2 regions of the Gemmobacter sp. 24YEA27 genome follow, and region 2 is predicted to be linked to the other one. Evidence: riboswitches for the same ligand, from Rfam matches in the RefSeq annotation. Region 2 holds a riboswitch; the other holds the start of a gene.

Region 1 (11,442 bases), on a different contig from region 2:
GCGGCATAGATCAGCATCAGCTGGCGCGCGATATCAGTGGCGCGGGGCAGGGCCTTGCCAAAGGTGTCGAAACCCTCGGTGCGGAAGAACTGCATGCCGCCGACCCGCATCAGCGGCAGGAAGATCATCGCGATAATGGCGATCCCGAGCCCGCCGATCCAGGTCGTCATGCCGCGCCAGAGGTTCATCCCCATCGGCAGATGATCGAGGCCGGTGATCACAGTAGCCCCGGTGGTTGTGAGGCCCGAGACCGCTTCGAACCAGGCATGCAGATAGCTCAGACCAGGCTCTCCCAGCACATAGGGCAGGCCCGCGAACAAGGGCAGAATGAACCAGATCGCCGAGGTCAGAAGCCAGGCCTGCCGCACCCCGAGCGCCGCTGTCTGGCTGTTCGCCGTCGACAGGGCAAGGCTCACGCCGGCAAAACCGGTGATCAGAGCAGACCGCAAAAAGGCACGCGCATTCGGATCGCCCGACCGCCAGTCGAGAATCGCAGGCGCGACCATCAGAATGGCGAGGACGATCAGAATCCGTCCGATCACATAGGCCACGGGTCTGAGGTCGATCATGGGGCAAGGCTTAGGCCCGCGCGGCGCCCCCGTCAAACCCCCGCTGACGTCAGGGCCTCAGGCACTCAGCCGGCGCAGCTTTTCCAGCACAGGAGGCGTCAGCCGGTAGCGCCCGGTCATACGAAACTCCAAAAGCCGGTCCTCGACCCTGGTGCCGGCACCGATATTATGGATGATCAGCGGGCGCGGTCCGGCGAGGCCGGTCCCCACCACCATCAGATGCGCCAGATCGCCGGGAATGAGGCAGGTCACCACATCACCTGGCAAATGGTCGGCAGCGGTTTCGCTGATCGGCAGCTCTGCGCCCACCCGCTCGAAAAGGCGCCTGAGATTGGGCACCCGGCGATGGTCGATATTGCGGTCGGTCCGCGTCAGGCCCCAGTTTTTCGGATAGGCCGCGAAATCCGCCTTCATATCGCGGTTGATCGCGACTTGCAGGTCAATGCTCTCGGCCACCCGCAGCGCCCGGACCAGAACATCGGTGCAGACCCCGCGATCCGGCGCCACATCACCGCCGGGAAAATCCAGCGCGACATAGGCCGGATCATATATCCGCACGACGCCTTCCTGTGCCTCGGCCGCCTGCGCGATCTTCTGGCCGGCCGTTGCGCCCTCCGCCCTGAGAACCGCCGGCATGACGAAAGGCACTGCCAGCAGGCTCAGGACAGAACGGCGGATCATCTTCTACCCCACATGGAACAGTGACTGGAACAGGCGCGGATCCAGGCTGGTGGCCGCGAATGTCGGCCCCTCGGTCAGCAAGGATACCGCATCATGGGAATGCAGGCTTTCCTGATGGCTCGCCATCACGCGAAAGTCACCGATCGCCGGATCCGCGCGCAAAACCTCGTAAAAAGACCGCGCCGCATCCTCGACAAAGATCGGATTGGCGCCGTTCAGCTCGGCAAAGGCCTGCTCATCCTCGCGTTTCACCATCACTTGGGTCTCGGTCACAACCGCCTTTCGCGCCAGATCGATCAGATCCTCGAACCAGAGCATCTCGCCGGTCTTCACCACAACAGACAGCCGCGCGACCGAGCGTTGCGAATGCGGCGTTGCGAGCTGGCCGCGCGTGCGCCGCGCATGTTCTGACAATTCCAGCGAACAGGGGCAGGTCGAGGAATAGACATAATCAAGATGCATGATCTTGATGCGTTCCCCATTCAGATCAACCAGTTCCAGTGCGAAATCGTAATATTGCCAGCCCGACAGCCCCGATCGCAGGCTCTCCACCTTCACCGGGAAAGAGAACCGCATCTGGATCCGCGCATCGAAACTGTCGAGATCGCGGCGGTAATCCTCCAGCGCCGCTTCGATCACCTCGAAACTGAACTGCTCTTCCGCATGGGCGTAAAATGACCGCATGATGCGGCTCATATTGATGCCCTTTTTCTCCGCCTCCAGGCTTACCGTGCCGGTCACGCTGGTCTCCAGCATCACCTCTCCGGCCGCGCGTGTCCGGAACCGGATCGGCAGGCGGAAATTCGAGATCCCCACATGCTGGATCTGCGTCTTTGCGCCGACGATCAGGCTCGCCGGCCCGTTTTGCAGATCAGGAAGCGTGGCGCGGTAAGCCTGATCAACCGCGAAATCCTCGGGATAGGCGCGGCGCAATGCGGGATAGGACAGATCGGGCAGCAGATTGCCAATCGAAGGGTCAAGCCCCGCGATCTCCTCTTCGCCCGCCTCCTCTGCCCAGCGACGCAAAGTCAAAAGCGCGGCCGCGGCCTCCTCGCGCGAGGGCGCGCGGTCGGTAATCCTGTCATGGCGTGTCATGGGAAGATCCTTTCGGTTCCGGCCGCGCCTCCTTCCCGGGGGCATCGGGCCGTCAATTTCCGGATGAACCAGCGGAATGATAAATCGCCGGGACGCCTATGAGATAGGCACTGGCGCCGCGAAAGCAAGCTCGAAACGCTGCTGCCTTCCTCCTGAGCGAAATACTTCGGAGGGGCGGGGGGCTGGCCCCCGCCGCCAGTGGCTCACACCAGTGCCAGCGCCTGATCAAGATCGGCGATCAGATCGCCCGCATCTTCCAGCCCGACCGAGTACCGGATCATCCCCGGCGCGATCCCGAGGCTCACTTTCTGCTCATCGGAAAGCCGCTGATGCGTGGTGGTCGCGGGATGCGTAGTAATCGATTTCGCATCGCCGAGATTGTTCGAGATCTTCGGGATTTCCAGCGCGTTTTGCAGCCGGAACGCGCCCTCTTTGCCGCCCTTGACCACAAAACTCACAATCGTGCCGCCGGTTCCCATCTGCGCCATCGCGAGATCATATTGCGGATGTGACTTCAGGCCTGGAAACAGAACTTTCTCAATCTTATCATGATCTTCCAGGAAGGTCGCAATCTCCAGCGCCGAAGCCGCCATCGCCCGGCAGCGCAGATCCAGCGTCGCCATACCGTTGAGCATGATCCAGGAGGTGAACGGGCTCATCGCGCCGCCGGTGTGTTTCATATAGGGCTGCACGACCTTCTGGATATAGTCGGCCGACCCACAGATCACGCCGCCAAGCGCGCGGCCCTGGCCGTCGATATGTTTGGTGGTCGAATAGATCACTACATCGGCGCCCAGATCGACGGCGCGCGAAAAAATCGGCGTCGCGAACACATTGTCGCAAATCACCAGCGCGCCGTGACGATGCGCAATCTCGGCAACCCCTTTGACATCAACGATATCAAGTGTCGGGTTCGCCATGCTCTCGAAGAAGACGGCCTTCGTCTCCGGCGTCACGGCGGCCTCCCAGGCCGCCAGATCGGTGCCGTCGACGAAAGTGACCTTCACCCCGTAACGCGTCAGCACGTCTTCAAGGATGTAAAGACAGGATCCGAACAGCGCTTTGGCCGAGACCACATGATCCCCGGCCCTGAGCAGCGCGGTCAGCGCGCCATTGACCGCTGCCATGCCGGAGGCGGTCGCAAACGCATCCTCGGTGCCCTCAAGCCCCGCGATGCGCTCTTCGAACATCCGCGTGGTGGGGTTGCCGTAGCGCGCATAAATGAATTCATCGGCGCCCGATTTGATGAACCGCGCCTCGGCGGTTTCGGCATCGGGATAGGCGAAGCCCTGCGTCAGGAAAATCGCCTCGGCCATCTCGCCGTACTGGCTGCGGCGGCTGCCTTCATGGACAAGTTTGGTGCGTGTCTTCCAGTTCGTCATCGCAGCACAAGGCTCCCGGGCCATAAGCTAATCCAATGACCGGAAAGCGCGGCAGGGCGAAGACGTCCCGTCACCTCTTTAGCGGCTTATTTAACGTGGCCCGCAATCCGGTCAACAAATCGCCACGCGCCTTGCTTACGCCTCGCTTGGGCCAGGGTCAACCGTCACGACACACCCAGCCCGGCGCGCATCAGACCCTGCCGCACCGGCGGCAGCGCATAGAGCATCCCGAGCATACCGCTGCGCAGGGCGCGCAGGGCCGGCGCGCCGGCCATCGAGGCGCGGTTGAGCATGTCGATGCCGCCAACCCGCAGCGTGATATCGCGGTGCCGCGCCCAGTGATAGGCATCCAGGACGTTCTGCACCCCCGGATCGCCGCCAGATCCTTTCACAAGATCCAGCAGCACCCTCAGATCTTTCAGCGACATATTCAGCCCCTGCGCGCCAATGGGCGGCACCACATGCGCGGCTTCGGCCATCAACACGCTGCGCTGTCCCGAAAGCCGCTGCGCCACCTGGCTGATGATCGGCCAGACAAGGCGTCTTGTCGCCAGTTGCATCCCGCCCAGAATGCCACAGGAGCGCGCATTCATTTCGGCCTCGAACTCGGCCTCGGGCAGGGCGGCAAGCCGCGTGGCCTCGGGCCCATGTTCCATCCAGACAACCGAAGACGCATGGCGCCCGTCGCGATCGGGCAGCGGCACCATCGTGAACGGCCCGCCCGAGCGATGCACCTCGGTCGAGACATTGTCATGCGGCAGGTCATGGGTGACCGAAAACACCAGGGCCTTTTGCCCGTAACGAATGGTTTTCACCGGGATATTCAGCGCGTCACGCATCGCTGAATGCCGCCCGTCCGCCGCGATCAACAGCCGCGCCGCGACCTGGGATCCGTCGCTCAGCGTGACCAGCGCCTCACTGTCGCGGGTCATCAGGCCTTTTGTGCCAATCCCCGCGCGGAAGGTCACATTCGGGAGCTTGGCCAGCCGCGCGGCGATCTCGCGGCGCAAAAGCCAGTTCGGCAGGTTCCAGGCGAAGGGCTGGTCGGAAATCTCGGTGGCGTCGAAATCGCGGATGATGCGGGCCGTCGCATTCGTCCCGCCCGCATCTGCCTTTCCGGCATCGACGATCCGCATCACCTGCAACGCCGCCGCATGGGGGGCAAGATGCTGCCAGATCCCGGCCTCTTCCAGCACTGAAACCGAGGGCTGCAAAAAGGCGGTACTGCGCAGATCGGCATCACTTGCCGCCTCGGATTGTGGCGGCGGCGCGGGATCGACGCAGATCACCTCGAACCCGGCCGACCCAAAAGCTGCAGCCGCCGTCAGCCCGGCAATACCGCCGCCCGAGATCAGGATTCCGGTTTCCGCGCGTTTCATGCCGGTTTCATCCCCTGTGGCCTTCTGGCTGCTTCGGCTGCCAGTCTACGCCCTTGGCCCGCGAGGGGCCAGTGGACAGAGAGGCCAGTGGACAGGATGCCGCCCGGGCGGGCGGCTAAAGGGGGCGCATCAGGGCCAGGAAATGGCGATGAAAAAGGCGAAGACCACCGGCACCAGTACCAGTGCCAGCATCGTAAGCGCCGCCATACCCCAGAACTTGATGCCAAGCACGAGGCCAAGGATGACGACCGGCAGGAGCCAGAAGAAATTATTCACATCCTGGTCAATCTCGCGGGCGATCCGGCCAATCAGCGGGATACGGCTGATAAGGCTGCGGCGTGCCGGGCGGGAGGTAAGGGTGAGACTGTCGGACATGGCGGGATCCCTCTGACGGCTCTGGCCGCCCCGGGGAGGGGGCGAAAGCCGTATCTTCAATGACTGATTGGGACATACCGCATTTTCATCGGGCCTTCATCCGCGGGAAAGGCCGGAGGGGCGGGGCGTGGTGTCGCACTGCGGCAATCTGCCTCGCGTCCCGTCTGCTCCTCCGGGCCGCGTTCAGCCGGCCGCAAGCCTGTCGAGGAAGTCACGCAGATCGCCGGTATTGTGGTGGATGTGGTCCTCAACCAGCGGCTCGGGGGCGACCAGAACCGTGGCCATCCCCATCCGGTGCGGCTCCAGCAGGTTGCGCGGATCATCCTCGAACATCGCGCCTCGGCCGGGGTCGAACCCGTCAAGCCGGACGATACAGTCAAAGGCATCGCGGCGCGGTTTCGGCAAATATCCTGCTTCTTCAATGCCATAGATCGCGTCGAACAGGCCGGAAAGCCCGCGCCGCTCCAGCACGCGGGTGGCATAAAGCGTGTCGGCATTGGTGAAAACGATGCGCCGCCCGGGCAGAGCGGCGATCCGGCGGGCAAGGGCATTGTCGCGGCTCAGGCCCGAGAAGTCGATATCATGCACGAAGGCCAGAAAGTCTGACGGATCAATATCATGGCCGGACATCAGGCCGGCAAGCGTGGTGCCATACTCCTGCCAGTACCCATGGCGCAGCGCATTGGCGCTGGCCTCGTCAAGGCCAAGATTGCGCATCACCCAATCGGTCATCTTGCGCTCGATCTGGGGAAAGAGGCAGGCCCCGGCGGGGTAAAGCGTGTTGTCGAGGTCAAAGACCCAGGTGCTGATATTGTTGAAAGCTTCTTTTGGCATGGGCTTTCTTAGCATGGACGCGGGTGGGATGCAGCCGGAACTTGCGCGCAGCCGCAGCGCTTCGGGACCAGGCGGGCTTGCCTGCCGCCGTTCCCGCCTCTAGGGTTCCCGGCCAGGGTTGCGGGGCGCGCGCTTTCTGGTCGGCTGTGCTGGCCCCGGGGCGTCGTCATAGCGCCGCGATGATGCGCGAACAGGAGCGGGTCCAGTGCAGAAAGACGCCTATACGCTGATCCTTGAAGCGATCGAAGCGCGAGAATTCCGGCCTGGCGAGCGGCTGGTCGAAAGCGAGCTTGCCGAGCGATTCGGGGTCTCGCGGACCCCGGTGCGCGAGGCGTTGCAGCGGCTTGAGACGCAATCGATGCTGAAACGCGACGGGCGCAGCCTGATCGTGGCGACGCTGGACCATAATCAGCTGGCAGAGCTTTACGCGGTCAGGACGGAACTCGAAGGTCTTGCCGCACGGCTGGCGGCGCGGCATGCGACTGAAGAAGAGATTCGCGTGCTGCAAAGCATGGTTGCCGATGACCGCGCGCTGCTAGGCGGTGATCCGGCGGCGCTCAGCCGGGCGAATAAGCGCTTTCATCGCCAGATCCATCTTGCCAGCCATAACCGGTTTCTGGTGCAGCAACTGGATCTTCTGCACCGTTCGATGGCTTTGATGGCGCAGACTTCTTTCGCCGCCGAAGGGCGGGACGGGGTTGCCCTTACGGAACATGAGGCGATTGTGACGGCGATTGCGGCGCGTGACGAAAACAGCGCCTGGACGGCTTTGAAAACCCATATCAGCCGGGCCTTCGAGACGCGGCTGAGGGTTGAGGCGGGCGAGCTGAAACTGCGCTGACCCGGGAGCCCGGCGGGCCGGGAAAGCTGATGTCGCAAAGCAGGTATTCAGCCCACAGGCTTTTTACGCTCTGATGCGCCTGCCGCTTCGGCAGTGTCAAAGATCCCGTGGCTGGTCTTGTCCCAGTAGAAGGGGCGGGTGATCAGCTCCCACAGCGCCTTGAGGCCGGCGAAGGTCGCGAGTGGCTGGTAGAAATGCAGGGTGAAGACCCAGAGTTTCGAGATCCTGTGCCCGGCCTGTTTCAGCGCCAGCCAGCCCAGGGTGAAATCGACCGCAGCCGAAAACAGGAAGGCGCCCAGCATTGCCCAGGTGAGGCCGGGGGGCAGGGCCTCGGCCAGGGGATGTGTGAGGCCGAAGGCGATGATCCAGAAGCTCCAGAGCAGCGGTGCAAACAGGGTTTGCAGCGCCGCGAAGAGGAACATCACCTGAAAGCCAAGGAAGGCGCGGGTTCCGACCTCGCGCCAGAGGCTGCACGGGCTGCGCATATGGACGATCCAGGTCATCATATGGCCCTTGATCCAGCGCGAGCGCTGTTTGATCCAGGGGAAGGGGCGGCAATTCGCCTCTTCGCGGGTGACCGTTGACAAGAGCCCGGTACGGTAGCCGGCGCGCGCGAGGCGGATGCCGAGATCGGCATCCTCGGTGACATTATGCGAATCCCAGGCGCCAAGCTCTTCCAGCACATCACGGCGGAAAAACAACGTTGTTCCCCCGAGAGGTACCATGAGCCCGAGCCGCGCCACGCCAGGCAGAATAAGCCGGAACCAGGCGGCATATTCGATGGTGAACATGCGCGCGATCCAGTTGGTCGCCGGGTTGTAATAGTCCAGCACCCCCTGAAGGCAGGCGAGACCCGAATCGCTCTGGCGAAAATGGTCGACAACGCGGCGGATCTGATCGGCTTCGGGCGCATCCTCGGCATCATAGACGCCGATAATCGTGCCATGGCAGTGGTCAAGCGCCACATTCAGCGCGCGCGGCTTTGTCTTAACCCGGCCCGGCGGGACCACAACGATCCGCATCCAGGCCGGCAGTCCGGCGTTTTCCAGAGCGGCGCGGGTCGAATGGTCTTCCGCCTCGACCGCGAGCACCACTTCAAGCAGGTCGCGGGGATAATCGAGCCGGGACAGCCGCCGCACGAGACGCGGTGCGATGTCACTTTCGCGGTAGAGCGCAACGAGGACCGAGACCCGGGGCAGCGGTCCGGTCGCCAGGCGGGGCGGGGGCACGGGGAGCTGACGCAGGGTGGCGATCGCGCAGACCAGTTTCAACAGCGTCGACAGCAGCATCGAGCCAAGCGCCAGAAACAACAGCGCAAGCCCGGTGCTGATCGGGAAATTCGCGACGCTTGCCAGAAGGCAGGCCGCCATTGCGGCGGCGATCAGCCTGAGCCCGATCCCTCCCCAGTCGCGGCAGGAGAGATCGGCCGACACCCTGGTTTCGGCGGCATGGGCGATTTGTGCGCCGCGCACCAGCGTGAGCGCCCGGGCGATGCGTGCGGCTGGTGCCAGCGCCATCAGCACCGGGCCGATCCGTGCTTCGATCACCGGGCGCAGCCGGGCGAAAGCCTCGGGCCGCGCGGTCGCCACCACCGTCACCGCCCCGGCGCGCCATAAGGGCAGAATGCCATGCCGCTGACAGAAACCAGGCCCGAGCCGGTCAATCGCGGCCGCTTCGGGCGGGGGCGAGAGCGGATCGACAAAAGGCGCACCGAAATGGTCTCGGGCTGCTGCGAGGAGATCATCTTCGGCCAGGGTACCATGGGGATGAAAACCGCCACCTGACCCCGACCGGAGCCGCGCCGATGCCGCGGAGCCGGGCTGTTCGGGCCGGATCAGCCCATGGCGGAGCAGCGAAATCGCGAAAGAATCCGCATCCTCTGCGGGACGTCTGGTGGCGGCGCCAGCGGCCCCGCTGTCCTGATAAGGCTGATCCTGGTAAATTCGTTCATGGTAAGTCTGTCTCTGGTCAGGCTGGTTCCGCGACTGGTCGAACAGGGGGGACCGGCGCCGCGGATCTTCCCACCGCGATTTCAGCCAGGCCGCAGCTTCCACCCCCGGGCCGAAGCGGGCGGCGCCACCGATACTGATCAAATGCCGAACTGTCATCGCCTTGCGCATCCCGGGTCACTTCCGGGCCCGAGATTGCGCAAGGATCGGTTAACGGGCAGTTAAGCCTGACTGGACTGATTCAAAAAACTCTGAGCCTGCATCTTCAGAGGGCGCGGCGCGCATTCATCTCGGCGGCGAAGCGCTCGAAGAGATAGTAGCTGTCTTGCGGGCCGGGGCTGGCTTCGGGGTGGTATTGCACCGAAAACACCGGGCGATCCTTGATGGCGATACCGCAATTGGTGCCGTCGAACAGCGAGACATGTGTCTCGATCACGCCTTCGGGCAGGGTATCGGCATCGACGGTAAAGCCATGATTCATCGAGGTGATCTCGACCTTACCCGTTGTCAGATCCTTGACCGGATGGTTGGCGCCGTGATGGCCATGGTTCATCTTGCGGGTCTGGGCGCCAAGCGCCAGCGCCAGCATCTGATGGCCGAGGCAGATGCCAAAGACCGGCAGGTCTTTCTCAAGAACGCCTTTGATCATCGGCACAGCATATTCGCCGGTCGCAGCCGGGTCGCCAGGGCCGTTCGACAGGAACACGCCATCCGGCTTATGCGCCAGCACATCTTCGGCCGTGGCCGAGGCCGGCAGAACCACGACTTCGCAGCCGGTCGAGGCGAGACAGCGCAGGATGTTTTTCTTCGCACCGAAATCGACGGCGACGACTTTGGGGCCGGGGGCCGTGCGTTTGGTATAGCCCTCGGGCCAGGCCCAGCGTTTCTCATCCCAGGTATAGCTTTGCGGACAGGTCACGTCTTTTGCCAGATCGAGGCCGACAAGACCTTTCCAGGCGCGGGCCTTCGCCACCAGCGCCTCGACGTCGAACCTGCCTTCCGGGTCATGGGCGAGGGCCACATGCGGGGCGCCTTGCTGGCGAATGGCGCGGGTCAGGCGGCGGGTGTCGATGCCGCCGATGCCGATGCGGCCGATCTTTGCCAGCCAGGACCGCAGATCGCCGGTCGCGCGCCAGTTCGAGGGCTCGGTCGGATCCCATTTCACCACCATCCCCGCCGCCGCCGGGGCCACGGTCTCGTCATCCTCCGGCGTGATGCCGGTATTGCCGATATGGGGGAAGGTGAAGGTCACGACCTGGCCCGCATAGGAAGGATCGGTGATGATCTCCTGGTAACCGGTCATTGCGGTGTTGAACACGAGTTCGGCCACCGTCTCGCCGGTCGCGCCAAAGCCGTAGCCATAAAAGAGCGTGCCATCCGCCAGCACAAGACAGGCAGTAGGACGGGGTGCTGCATGCGGCATGATTGGCTCCGGAGCGTGAGGGGATTCTGGTATGCTGGCTAAACGGGCGCAACCTATGCCTCTGCCAGGGCAGGGTCAAGGCTTTGGGGGCTTTGATATTGTTGTGAGAAATCAGTGTCTTGGTTCAGAGGTGGTGACTTGCCGGAATCGGCGCCGCATGGCAGGTTAGACACCGGACCGAAGAGGAGCCCCGCGATGAGCCTGCGTAACAGCCTGAATGAGGCGATGAAAGAGGCGATGAAGGCCCGCGATTCTGCGCGGACCTCGACGCTGAGGCTGATCAATGCCGCGATCAAGGATCGGGACATTGCAGAGCGCGGCGAGGGGCGTGGCGACGATGGGGTCGCTGACAGTGAATTGCTGGCTCTCCTGGGCAAGCTGGTGAAACAGCGCCAGGAATCCGCCCGCATCTATGAGGAAGGCGGCCGGCTGGAACTGGCAGAAAAGGAACTGGCCGAGGTGAAGGTGATCTCGGAATTCCTGCCGCGCCAGATGGATCCTGAAGAGGCGGCGGCGGTGATCGACCAGACCATCGCCGCGCTTGGCGCCACCTCGATCCGCGATATGGGCCGGGTGATGGCGGAGCTTAAAGAGAAATACACCGGCCAGATGGATTTCGCGCAGGTCGGCGCCACGATCCGCGCAAAGCTGGCCTGAGGCCAGGTTCAGGGTCGGAGCCAGGCCCGGGCCCGGTCGGTCAGACCCGGCCGGCAGCTCTGGTGCGGGCCAGCGCCTCGCGCAGCTCCTGCGCCAGCCGGCGGCGTTCTTCGGGGGTGAGGAAAGCGCCGAGCTCAACCTCGCGCGCGCCGCCGCGCAGGGTCAGGTAATCTGGCACCGGCCCGCTGTGTTCCCCCTCATTTGGACAGAGATGCACGCTGACCCAATAGGGATTGGCCTCCCAGCTTTGCAGCCGG
Region 2 (11,442 bases):
GTCAGCACCCAGGCCATCAACAGCCCGTAGAATGCGTTAATCACCGTCGCAATCGCCGCCGCCATCACCGTGACCCGCAACGCGTCGAGCGTGCGGGCCGAGGTGAGAATGCGCACGAACCTGTCCCAGCCGATCCCGGCGCCCGAAATCACAAGGGCGATGATCGGGATCAGGATGATCACGCTGACATAAAGAAGCGTGGTGCCGAGGCTCAGTGCGAACCCCGGCAGAACACGCTTTGGCCTGATGCGGACAGAAGCGACGGTCATTTACGAGATCAGTTCTCGAAGACCTGATCGAGGATCCCGCCCTCGTCGAAATGCTTGGCCTTGATCTCGGCCCAGCCACCCAGCACGTCGACGGTCAGCAGTTTGACCTCGGGGAATTGTGCCGCAACTTCGGCCGCCACGTCCTTATCGGTGACGCGGAAGTTCTGCTCGGCCAGTACGCGCTGCGCTTCGGGGGTGTAGAGCCAGTTCAGATAGGCGGTCGCAACCTCGACAGTGCCGTTCTTTTCAGCGTTTTCCTTGACCAGGGCGACCGGGAAGGCCGCGAAGAGGCTGGTTCCGGGGGTCACACGCTCCAGGCCCGGATACTGGGCGACGATACCGGCGGTTTCGGCCTCGAAGGTGATCAGCACATCGCCGATATTGCGTTCGGCAAAGGTCTGGCTCGATGCCCGCGCGCCGGTGTCGAAGACCGGAACGTTGGACAGAAGTTTCTTCACGAAGTCATTGGCCTTGGCCTCATCGCCGCCATTGGCTTCCAGCGCGAAAGCATAGGCCGCGAGATAGGTATAGCGCGCATTGCCCGAGGTGCGCGGATTGGCGAAGACCGGCTGCACATCGTCACGGACCAGATCGCTCCAGTCCTTGATGCCTTTCGGGTTGCCTTCACGCACCACGAAAGCGGGCAGCGAATAATAGGGCGAGGCGCCATTCGGGAAGGCATTGCGCCAGTCGGCATCGACCAGACCGCCATCGACCAGCACGTCGATATCGGTCTCCTGGTTGAAGGTCACCACATCGGCGTTCAGACCTTCAAGGATCGCGCGGGCCTGGGCCGAAGAGCCGCCATGGCTCTGATCGACGGTGACATCGCGGCCGGTGGTTTCCTTCCAGGTTTTGGCAAAGACCGGGTTCAGCGCCTCGAACAATTCGCGGCCGATATCATAGCTGACATTGAGGATCTTGTCCTGAGCCAGCGCCGGAGCGGCTGCCAGAACCACAACCGCCGCAGCGGTGCGCAGCGAAGAGATCAGGTTCATTTCTGTTTCTCCTTGAGGGGAATAGTATTAATTTCAGAGGGCTGCCCCGCCTGGCCGCGCTGGCCGGGAGGCGTTTCGGTAAAAATGGTGCCGGTCTCGACCCGCAGCGTGACGCTTTGCCCTGCCGAGAGGTTCGGGGCCGCGCGGCGCAGGATTTCGACCGCAATGTCCTGGCCTTCGGGCCCCGTCAGCACCGGGCGCAGCAGAGCGCCGGTTGAAGTGACCTGCTTCACACGCCACAGCCCGGCAGGGTCGGGCACCGGCGTCAGATCGGCGGGGCGCACGAACAGCGTGGCAGAACCGTCGGGCAAAGCGCGGCGTTCAAGCCGGGCGGTATCGATCCCGGGCGCCGTCGCGCGGCCTGCAGCAATCCGCACCGGCAATTCGATGGTTGCCCCCATGAACCGTGCCACGAAAGGCGAGGCGGGGTGGTCGTGGATCTGGTCGGCGGTGCCTATCTGTTCGATCCGGCCTTCGCCCATGATCACCACCCGGTCGGCGAGCTCGAACGCCTCGTCCTGGTCATGGGTGACGAAAATTGTCGTGGTCTCTGATGCATCATGCACAGACCGCAGCCAGGACCGCAGATCGCGGCGCACGGCGGCATCCAGCGCACCGAACGGCTCGTCAAGAAGCAGGACGCGGGGGTCAATCGCCAGCGCCCGGCCAAGCGCGACACGCTGGCGTTGCCCGCCCGAGAGCTGGCCGGGAAGCCGGTCCGCCAGATGCGGGATCTGCAGGAATTGCAGGAGTTCGGTGACCTTACGCGCGATCACCGCTTTGCCGGGGCGTTCGGCCCTGGGCCGGACCGTCATCCCGAAGGCGATATTGTCGCGCACCGACATATGCGGGAACAAGGCGTAATGCTGAAAGACGAAACCGATGCGGCGATCGCGGGCGGCGATCGACAGCCAGTCGGCGCCATCGACCTCAAGCCGGCCGGAATCGGGCCAGTCGAGACCGGCGATGATGCGCAGCAGCGTGGTCTTGCCCGAGCCCGACGGGCCGAGCAGGGCGATCAGCTCTTTATCCTCGACCGCGATGTCGATGCCTTTCAGCACCTCATTGCGGCCAAAGCTCTTGCGCAGCTGGGCGATTTCAATGGCCATTGCCGACTCCGGTTTCAGCACCCCTGATTGCACCGGGCCGCGCCACTAAGCAAGGAACGCCAGGGCGGGAAACCGGCAAGTGAAGAGAATGTTTTTCTCCCGCAGGCGGGGTTATGGGGGAGGGAAGCACCGGTTTGTTCCCATTTCGCCAATATTGCCCCGACCGCAGCCCGCCGGGCCACGATGGCGTTCTTTTATGCAAGGGCGGGGCAGGGAAGGGCATCATACTCGACCATTATTGTCGTTATTTGATAGCGGCTTCGACAGGCTGGCACAAGATCACAGTTCGGCCAGAAACCACCTTCTGTTTTCACAATCCGGCAGAGTGAGAGAATTTCATTCTCCCGTCCCTTGGCCACCTGACTTGACCAGAGCGCCTTTGGGATGCTAGCGACCCCACAGACGACGCGCCGATTTGAAGCTCAGATTGCGGGCGCGAAAAAAATGCAGCTAAAGCGGAGGCGCCTCTGGCCCTTCGGTAACCTGAAGGAGGGGCCCATGGCCAAAACCGCCACTGCGTGCGATTTCGCGATCCCTGTCGACTCGATCAACAGCCTGCGCGCCAGTTTCCCCGGCATCTCATTGATTTTCGAGATCGACCTTGCGGTCGAGGATTGCTGGGACGGGCTGGAACATCTTGCCGGTGAATTCCGCCGGGCGGGGGCGCGGCTGCGGCTTTTGCGCGCAACGCAAAGCGGGGTGATTTCCTGTACCGTGGTCGATGGCGGCAGCGATCTGAGCCAGCTTGCTCAAAGCTTTGCATCGGCGCGGGGGGTCTCGGTCTCGGGCTGGACGACCCGGATCCAATACGACTGATCCGCCCCGGTTCAGCCACTGTGCCAGGGATTGAGGCTTTCACGAAAATTCGCGGCGATGGCGGTGTAGCTTTGTCTGCGCGGCGCGTCACGGCGCCAGACCATGGTGAGATTGCGCGTCAGCACCGCCCCGGACAGCGGGCGGGCGACCACAAGCTGTTCGCGCAAAACCTCGGACCGGATATAAAGCGCGGGCAGAAGCGAGATCCCCATCCCCGCCGCGACCATCTGGCGCAAAGTATCCAGGGTGGTGCCCTCGTAATCGCGGGCAAGCCGCGCCCCGGCCCAGCTGCACAGCCGCGTCGCCGCGCGTCTGAGCGCCGGCCCGCCGTCAAAACCCAGCACGGTCTCGCCCGCCAGATCGGCGGGGGCGATCTCACTTTGTCCGGCGAGGCGGTGATCGGCCGGGATCACCGCAAGCAGCGGTTCGGTGATCAGGGGCGCCTGTTCCACATCCTCGCGCCGCAGGTCCTCGCCCAGCAAGATGACATCGAACGTGCCCTCAAGCAGCTGACGGATCAGGGTTTCCGTTCGCTCCTCGCGCACATTCACCCGCATTTCGGGCCAGGCGGCGCGCAGGCCTGGCATCGCGACCGAAAGCACATAGGCCCCCACCGTCTGCACCACCCCGATCCTGAGCGAGGCCTGGGGCGCATCGGGATCGCCTCTGCGCGCGACCTCGCGGATATCCTCGATACTGTCGATCACCTCGCGTGCGCGCCGCGCCACATCGCGGCCGACGGGCGTCAGGCTGACCCGGGCACGACTGCGCTCGACCAGCTGCGCGCCAAGGCGCTCCTCCAGCGACCGCAGCTGCATCGACAGCGTTGGTTGCGCCACATTGCACAGCTCGGCGGCGCGGCTGAAATTCAGCTGGTCCGCGACGGCGACGAGGTATCTGAGCTGTTGGAGCGTGGGCATCGCCGAAGTTTAGGGCCGGGCGGGCCGGCTGGCAATCAACCAGACGGGGCGGGCCATTCTGACGGATTTGTGACCCGCCCGCCCCAGGATCCTGCGGGTAACAGGCGTCTTTGCTCTGACGGCAGGACTCTCACATGCCGGGGCTGCAACTATGTCGCGGAGCCGCCAATGACCATGGCGCTTTCCTTTACGGCAAGGACAGAGCCGCGGGGAACCCCGCCGGCTCCCGGTTGCGTTTGGCCGAAAAATAGTGCTGTTCTCGCGGCGTATACGGTTGCGAAGCGTAGAATGATGCGTCACGGCGAGAGGTCTTTGCCCCAAAGCGAGGCCGCAAGCGACAGGGCCGTTCAGGTCCAGGCTGGCGAAACAGGGGTCGGCGAGAGCCGGGCCGGGACACTTGCTGCCAGTATGGATGCACGAGCGCCGGGATCTGACACGATAACAGGAACCGATCCCCTGGTCGAAAGGGCGCGGGCCGGTGATGCCGGTGCTTTCGAGCTGCTTTTGTCGCGCCATTACACTTTTATCTTCCGCGTCGCCTGCCGCTGGACCGGCAATCGCGCCGATGCCGAGGATGTGACGCAGACCATCTGCATGCGGCTTGCCACGACGATCCGCAGCTTTGACGGCCGCGCCTCCTTCCAGGGCTGGCTTTATCGCGTGACGCTCAATGCGGTGCGCGACCAGCAGCGTGCCAGTGCAAGGCGGGGCCGTCTGGTGGCGGCGGCGTCGCTTCTGACCGATGATTTCAGCAAGGGCGATCAGGAGGATGCGCTGCATGTCGCCGATATCTGGCGTGCAGTGCGGGCCTTGCCCGAAAAACAACGCGATGCGATCCTGCTGGTGCATGGAGAAGGCCTGGCCCAGGCAGAAGCCGCCCGCATTATGGGCTGCAAAGAGGTGACGGTGTCCTGGCATATCCACCAGGCCCGCAAAGCGCTGAGGGGGGTATTGTGACCAGCTGCCGCGACCCCCGTGATACGGCCCGGACCGATCCGCTGGACCGTCTGGCGGATCTGGCCTTGCCTGATCCCGATCCGGCGCTGATGCGGGCCGATATCGCCCGCGCGCGCGAGCGCTTTGTCACCGCCGGCCTCTCGCCTGCCGCGCCGGAGCCGTCACTGATCGCGCGCTGGCTTTCGCCCCGGCGGCTCGGGATAGCGGGGTCTGCGGCGACGGCCAGTGTGATGGCGGCCTTCCTTCTGCTGCCCCAGGCACCGCTGCCATTGGCGCAGATGCCGGATGGGTCAGACCGCAAAACTGTGGCGACCGAGGATGCGCATTCCGTGGCCGAAACCGATATGGCGCAGGAGGCTCAGCCCGCGCCCGCGCCACCATCGGCTGCGTCCAGATCCGCGGCCACCGCACCGCGGGATGTGACGATCCCCGCAGCGCCGCTGCCTGAGCCGGATTTCCCGCCCCTTGCCGCTGCGCCGCCCGCAGGCGGAGGCGGGGGCCCTGGTTCGGCCGGGCCGGCTTACGAAACTGCATCGGAAGCGATTGCCAGTGCCGCGCCGGCGGCGCCCTCTAAAACCCTGCCGCGTCTTGGGGCGAAGCCGCGCCATAAGCCAGGTGATGCGTCGCTCGTGGATCTGGCACTTCCACCGGAAGAAGAGGACTTCTCCGGTTCGCTCAGCTTTTCACTGTCCGGAGATCAGGACGGGCTTTACCTCGACCGCGAGGAAGGCCGGCTTGCGATTCCGGTCTGGGAAACGGCGCCGGGCATGACGATCCAGATGACCGATGTCTATCTCTTGCCTGCACGGCGCGGCTTCCCGCAGATTCTGATGATGAAGGGGCAGCTGGGCGATCAGCAACCCTGGCAGATCTTCCGGGTCAGCGAGGATGCGGTGACCTTTGACAAGGTGATCACCGATCTGGTCAAACCGGCGCGCAGTCCTGGTCAGGTCGAGGCGATCCTGAACCGCCTGCCACCACCCGACTGAGCACAGGCCCATCACAAGGGGCCTGAGAGCCCGAGACTTCGGGCCGGACAGGGCCGTGGCCCACTGGGAGGGATCTTCGCGTCAGTGAAACAGGGTGCGGGTTCTGGCCGACCTGGTCACTTTTGCAGAGCCCGGCAGCGAGACACCGCTACGGCGCAGAAGCGGAAAACGCGGCTTGCGCGGCGGCGCCTGGTTGCGGATCGTTTTGTTGAGACGCTCTTCCAGAAGCGCCTGAAGATCTGCTTCAATGGCACTGGTAAAATCGGGCTTGGCTTCTGGTGACTGAACCGAGCCGGCCAGGCCGCTCAGGAGGGCAAAGCAAAGATTGCCGGAGATCACATAGGCCATCATCACCGCGACAATGCCCCCATCCAGGAACCAGACCAGCACAGATGCTGCCAGAGCAGCAAGTCCGCTGAGGATAACCACGAGTGCGACCATGATACGTCTCTTCTTTGAAGGCGCGGCGTTGCAGCATACTGCCACAACTCAACCAAGGGTAGTTGGAACGGCAAATCGGGCAAAATCGGGGCAAAGTCCGGGTTAATTCGTGCAAGGCGGATTACGTCTTCCCGGAGGCGTCACGATGAAATTCCGTATTCCCGCGGAACGGGGGCGCGAACAGGGGAATGTGTCGGGGTCAGACGATCAATGTGGGCAGGGTGATTTCGTGCTGCAGCCCACCGCCCATGCGGTTGCGGATAGCAGGCGCAGCGCCGAAACGCTGCCAGGATCTCGCGCGCGCTGGCAAGCCCGAGCCCGCAGCCTGGCTGCACTTTCTGCCGCCCCGGATGGCCGCAGAAGACGGATCAGACACTCTACCGGTCTGCGATTCGGGTATGTCTGGCCCGTGATTCTGGAGGATGACCACCGCCATCGCCCCCGGGCCTGAGACTGATAGTACCGCTGCCGCCATCGGTCGCCGCATTGTTCTTCCGGTTGCGCGGCGCCCGTTTCAACGCCGGCGGCCTGGCTGTGACCGGCACCGTTCCCGCCAGATCGCCGCCGGCCTCTTCACGTGCGAGCCAGCCGGGATAAGACCTGGTTGAATGCCGGGGTCGTCGCGCGCATCTCCGCCGGCCCGGCGTCGGGCACCAGCGGCAGAGAGGCATCGGTGCCGACCCGGCCGGCGGAATCCTCCCTCTGCCCGATTGGGCGGCGGATGCGGCGGGCGGTATACCAGAAAACCGCGACCGACCCCGTCACGATCATCGCAATCCAGATGCCGAGGATCGGGCAGCGGATGCGCACGGCTGGCGGCAAGCGTGGCCAGCCCGACCCGCGCCAGGATGGCCACGATCACCAGCGCAGTGATACGGCGTTGAGCGAGGTGACGGCGCCGTTTCTGACCGGGCGGAACACCGGCTCGGCGGGCTTTTCGCCCAGCTTGCGCCGCAGCCGGCTCATCAACACGTCAATCGAGCGGTCAAAGGGATCAAGGTTGCGCCCCTGGGCCAGATCGAGGAGCTGATCGCGTGACAAAAGCCCGCTCGTACGCTTCAGAAATACCCGCAAAAGGTCGAGTCCCGCGCCGGTAAGGCAAATTTCACAGCAGTCGGGCGCCAGCACGCGGCGCCTTTCGACATCAATTGCAAAGCCCGAAATCTGATATCAGTTGCGTGCCTTACCTGTGTAAGGGGGCGCCGGGATATCAGGATCCGCGCGCCGCAAGACCGAACGGATCCGCGCGACGAGGTCGCGCGGGATGAAGGGGTTCCCGAGATAGTCATCCGCGCCGATCTCCAGGCCCGGCGCGTCGGGCAGCATCATGTCCCGCATCACCAGATCCAGGCGCGGCGCGATCCGCCGCGCCTCGGTCTCGCGCCGGGTGGCGGCGGTTTGCGCCAGACATACCTTGCCCGGGAGGTGCCGCGCCAACAGCGTCCTGATTTCCGCATCGTCATCGACGACAGGGATCAAAGGGGCCTGTTGAGCAAAAAGGCACAAATAGCGGGCGCCAGGACTGCGCCTCAACCCGTTTAAAGCTGGTTCTGGACCCTTCCGGGGGAGGAAAATGTAACGAAAGGTTTCCCACCCGCATCTGGCACCATTCCGTTACAAAAATCGTCCTCGCGGAAACAGGTCGTAACGCCCGGAACCGGGGCCGGATACAGCCAGCGCTCAGCTTCATCGCATCACCAGCCACGAAAGGAGAGATGCGATGAAACTGTCCATCATGAGCAATCTGCCGGCCGCCGCCAGCGTTTCGGGCGCAATGGGCCCGCCGTCGCGGAAATGCACAGCCCGCCATCCGCCGGCGCGTGGGACCACCGCAACGGCCCGCAAGGATATGGTCCGATGGGTCACGGCCATAACGGACGTGATCAGAGTCACCGCGATGGCGGCTGGCCTGATCCTCGCACAACGCCTTGCCTGTCTCGAGACCTGTATCGGCATCACACCGGAACAGGCACCGGTCTGGCGAAGCTACACCGATGCACTGATCGCCTTTGTCGAGACCGACCAGCCGCCTCCACGCCTCGCGCGCACCGACACTCCGACACTCCGACACTCCGACAGCAAATCGCCCGCAGAACGAAGAACCAGAACTGCCGCCGCGTCTGATGGCTCTTGCCAGCGCCGCCGCCATTGCTCTCGCATCCTTGCCTTCTTTCGCGCAGAATCCAGCCCGCACTGCCTCCCCGACGGATCAGGCCCAGTGTACCGTCTTGGCGCAGGACGGCGCCGAGCCCTTACGGCGGCCTCGTCCAGCCATATTCAGCCGCCGCCGAGGGGACAGGAGTATCGTGTTGACGCAGACCGCCTGGTGATGGCGGACATCCAGGCCCTTCGCGCCGTCGCGGTGATCGGACTCTTGTCCTCGCTTTTGAACTGACCCGATCAGATCTGGCCCCGTCTGAGCGGCCCCCCGCAGCAAGATAATGAAACGTTTTGTCTCAGGCGCGGGATGCTCCCCCTCGCAGAGCCGTGCTGATCATGTCCTGACGATCCGGTCCGCGACAGTGAAAAGCGACGGGGAAGGCAGCTATGCCGAAGGGCGGGCGCCGAACACACAAGGCTGTGCACATCGCGCTCACGAGCTTGCGCCGAATACGAAGATCGCCGTCAGAATCCGTGACGTGATGAGCGTCGGCAGATCTATAGTGAAGGCCAGTGAAAACCCGTCCCTTAGAGGGGCAGAACCGCATGGCGCCGCCGCTGACCTTCGGAGGCCCGATGGCAAACGGCTCCCGGAGCATCGCCTCGCCATCCTGATCCGTGGCACCCTGCGCAGTTTAAGGCGCGAAGAAAGGGGCGCCACCGTATTAGCGTGCGTCAGACCGGACATCTTTACAGCCGGGATGGTGCTGCTGCTGATGCGGCCTGGCACTGGCCTGCGACCCGACAATCCTCTTTTTCCGCTTTGGGACGGCCATCAGCCCTGGACTGGCATTCCGATGCTTGCGGGTGTCGCGGACTTCCTGTGCTTGGCGATGATTGGAATCACCTTCGGCAATCTGACGTCCGTCCCGAAGCGCACCGGAGCGGGTGGTGACGTTGAGCCGCGCACCGGGGTGCACCGCGCCCGGGAAATACCGGAAGTGCTGGCGAAGCCGCGTCGATTCCTGCGCCGGCATGCCGCGATGCGACGAATATTATTCTTCCCCTCTTTGCAGCCGATCCTGCCCACGGAACCATGATGGGACAGTGACAATCTGCTGCAAATGCCGGCCCTGGGAAAACAACTTCTCTGTTCCCGCGCGCTCCGCAGTTACTGGCAAGAGATCCGCACAGAGGCCCACGAAAGAAACTCACTGCGGTTTGTCTGAATTTGGAATGGCGTGGTGCGGCATTGGGGCTTTATCACGACGGCACTTGTCGGGATTGAGGAAAGCTGTATGTCCGAACTTCATATCGTGGGTCTTGCGGGGAATGTCACCGCGCCGTCGAAGACGCGTGCGCTGGTCGGGCAGGCGCTGGATCTGGCCGGGGCCGGGTTGCATTCGCGCACAACCCTGTTCGACATCGCCGATTTCGGCGAGGATCTGGGCCGGGCGCGGCGCGCCGATGACCTCAGCCCCAAGGCGCGGCACAATCTCGATACGCTTTTGAATGCCGATGCGCTGATCGTCGCGACGCCGATCTATAAGGGCTCTTATCCCGGGCTTTTCAAACACCTGATCGACCTGATCGACCCTTCCGCGCTGCTGCGCAAGCCAGTGCTGATCGCCGCGACCGGCGGGGGCGAGAAACATGCGCTGGCGGTGGAACATCAGCTGCGGCCGCTTTTCGCCTTTTTCGAGGCCCGCGTGCTCTCGACCGCCGTGCATGTCTCGGACCGCGATTTCAGCGAGGGACGGCTGGTGTCGGACCCGGCGCTGAACCGGCTCGCCCGGGCCATTGACGAATTCACTACGATTTTCCCCGGCGCCGCGCGGATCCGTGCTGCGGCAGAATAAGCCGCCGCCGAAAAACCCGTCTCGCCGGATAACCCGTTTCACAGGGGCTGCACATGACCTCCGATCCCGTCAAATTCGCCTATTGGGTGCCCAATGTCTCGGGCGGCCTCGTGATCTCGGATATCGAACAGCGCACCAGCTGGACGCCGGACTATAACCGCAAACTGGCGCAGATCGCCGAGGCAGCGGGCTTTGACTATGCGCTGAGCCAGATCCGTTTTACTGCGGGCTACGGCGCTGAAAACCAACATGAATCCGTCTCGTTCAGCCAGGATCTGCTGGCCCATACCGAACGGCTGAAGGTGATCGCGGCGCTTTTGCCCGGCCCCTGGAACCCGGCGCTGGCGGCGAAACAAATCGCCACGATCAGCCATCTCTCGGGCGGGCGGATCGCGGTCAATGTGGTCTCGGGCTGGTTCCGGGGCGAATTCGCGGCGATCGGCGAGCCCTGGCTGGATCATGACGAGCGCTACCGCCGGTCCGAGGAATTCATCCGGGCGCTGCGCGGCATCTGGTCTGAGGAAAGCTTCACCTTCCGGGGCGATTTCTACCGCTTCAACGACTATAGCCTGAAGCCCAAACCCGTTGATCCGCAACCGGAAATCTTCCAGGGCGGCTCGTCACGGGCGGCGCGCGACATGGCGGCACGGGTCTCGGACTGGTATTTCACCAATGGCAATACGCCGGAAGGGCTCGGCGCCCAGGTCGAAGACATCCGCGCGAAGGCGGCGGCCAACGGGCATAAGGTGAAGGTCGGCATCAACGCTTTCGCCATCGTGCGCGAGACCGAAGCCGAGGCGCAGGCGGTGCTGCGCGAGATCATCGCGAAGGCCAATCCCGAAGCCGTCCAGGGCTTTGCCGGACAGGTGGTCAATGCCGGTCGCGCCAGCCCGAGGGCGAGGGCAACTGGGCGAAATCCTCCTTCGAGGACCTCGTGCAGTATAATGACGGCTTCCGCTCGAACCTGATCGGCACGCCCGACCA

Evidence for each region. A riboswitch is a leader RNA that binds a small molecule or an ion and turns the genes downstream of it on or off. The one in region 2 is predicted to bind S-adenosylmethionine.
Region 1: linked by a shared signal. The riboswitch ahead of metZ (O-succinylhomoserine sulfhydrylase) and the one ahead of QNO18_RS17880 (hypothetical protein) in region 2 are both predicted to bind S-adenosylmethionine.

What each region holds. Positions count from the first base shown of each region.
Region 1 is NZ_JASJPW010000001.1:2,858,359-2,869,800, reverse strand. Features, by position in the region: gene QNO18_RS14315 (TrkH family potassium uptake protein) at 1-569, opposite strand, end outside; gene QNO18_RS14310 (DUF1287 domain-containing protein) at 627-1,250, opposite strand; gene folE2 (GTP cyclohydrolase FolE2) at 1,254-2,345, opposite strand; gene metZ (O-succinylhomoserine sulfhydrylase) at 2,549-3,727, opposite strand; SAM riboswitch at 3,785-3,863, opposite strand; gene QNO18_RS14295 (UbiH/UbiF family hydroxylase) at 3,892-5,106, opposite strand; gene QNO18_RS14290 (hypothetical protein) at 5,236-5,481, opposite strand; gene QNO18_RS14285 (pyrimidine 5'-nucleotidase) at 5,665-6,315, opposite strand; gene QNO18_RS14280 (GntR family transcriptional regulator) at 6,521-7,156, shown strand; gene QNO18_RS14275 (glycosyltransferase) at 7,204-8,991, opposite strand; gene carA (glutamine-hydrolyzing carbamoyl-phosphate synthase small subunit) at 9,371-10,528, opposite strand; gene QNO18_RS14265 (GatB/YqeY domain-containing protein) at 10,724-11,185, shown strand; gene QNO18_RS14260 (DUF2244 domain-containing protein) at 11,226-11,442, opposite strand, start outside.
Region 2 is NZ_JASJPW010000002.1:64,975-76,416, reverse strand. Features, by position in the region: gene cysT (sulfate ABC transporter permease subunit CysT) at 1-269, opposite strand, end outside; gene QNO18_RS17890 (sulfate ABC transporter substrate-binding protein) at 278-1,267, opposite strand; gene QNO18_RS17885 (sulfate/molybdate ABC transporter ATP-binding protein) at 1,264-2,376, opposite strand; SAM riboswitch at 2,774-2,851, shown strand; gene QNO18_RS17880 (hypothetical protein) at 2,875-3,192, shown strand; gene QNO18_RS17875 (LysR substrate-binding domain-containing protein) at 3,204-4,112, opposite strand; gene QNO18_RS17870 (RNA polymerase sigma factor) at 4,401-5,069, shown strand; gene QNO18_RS17865 (hypothetical protein) at 5,066-6,058, shown strand; gene QNO18_RS17860 (hypothetical protein) at 6,140-6,499, opposite strand; gene QNO18_RS17855 (hypothetical protein) at 7,073-7,321, opposite strand; gene QNO18_RS17850 (winged helix-turn-helix domain-containing protein) at 7,358-7,627, opposite strand; gene QNO18_RS17845 (hypothetical protein) at 7,670-7,978, opposite strand; gene QNO18_RS17840 (hypothetical protein) at 8,220-8,894, shown strand; gene QNO18_RS17835 (hypothetical protein) at 8,941-9,699, shown strand; gene QNO18_RS17830 (NAD(P)H-dependent oxidoreductase) at 9,898-10,458, shown strand; gene sfnG (dimethylsulfone monooxygenase SfnG) at 10,512-11,426, shown strand; gene QNO18_RS17820 (hypothetical protein) at 11,393-11,442, shown strand, end outside.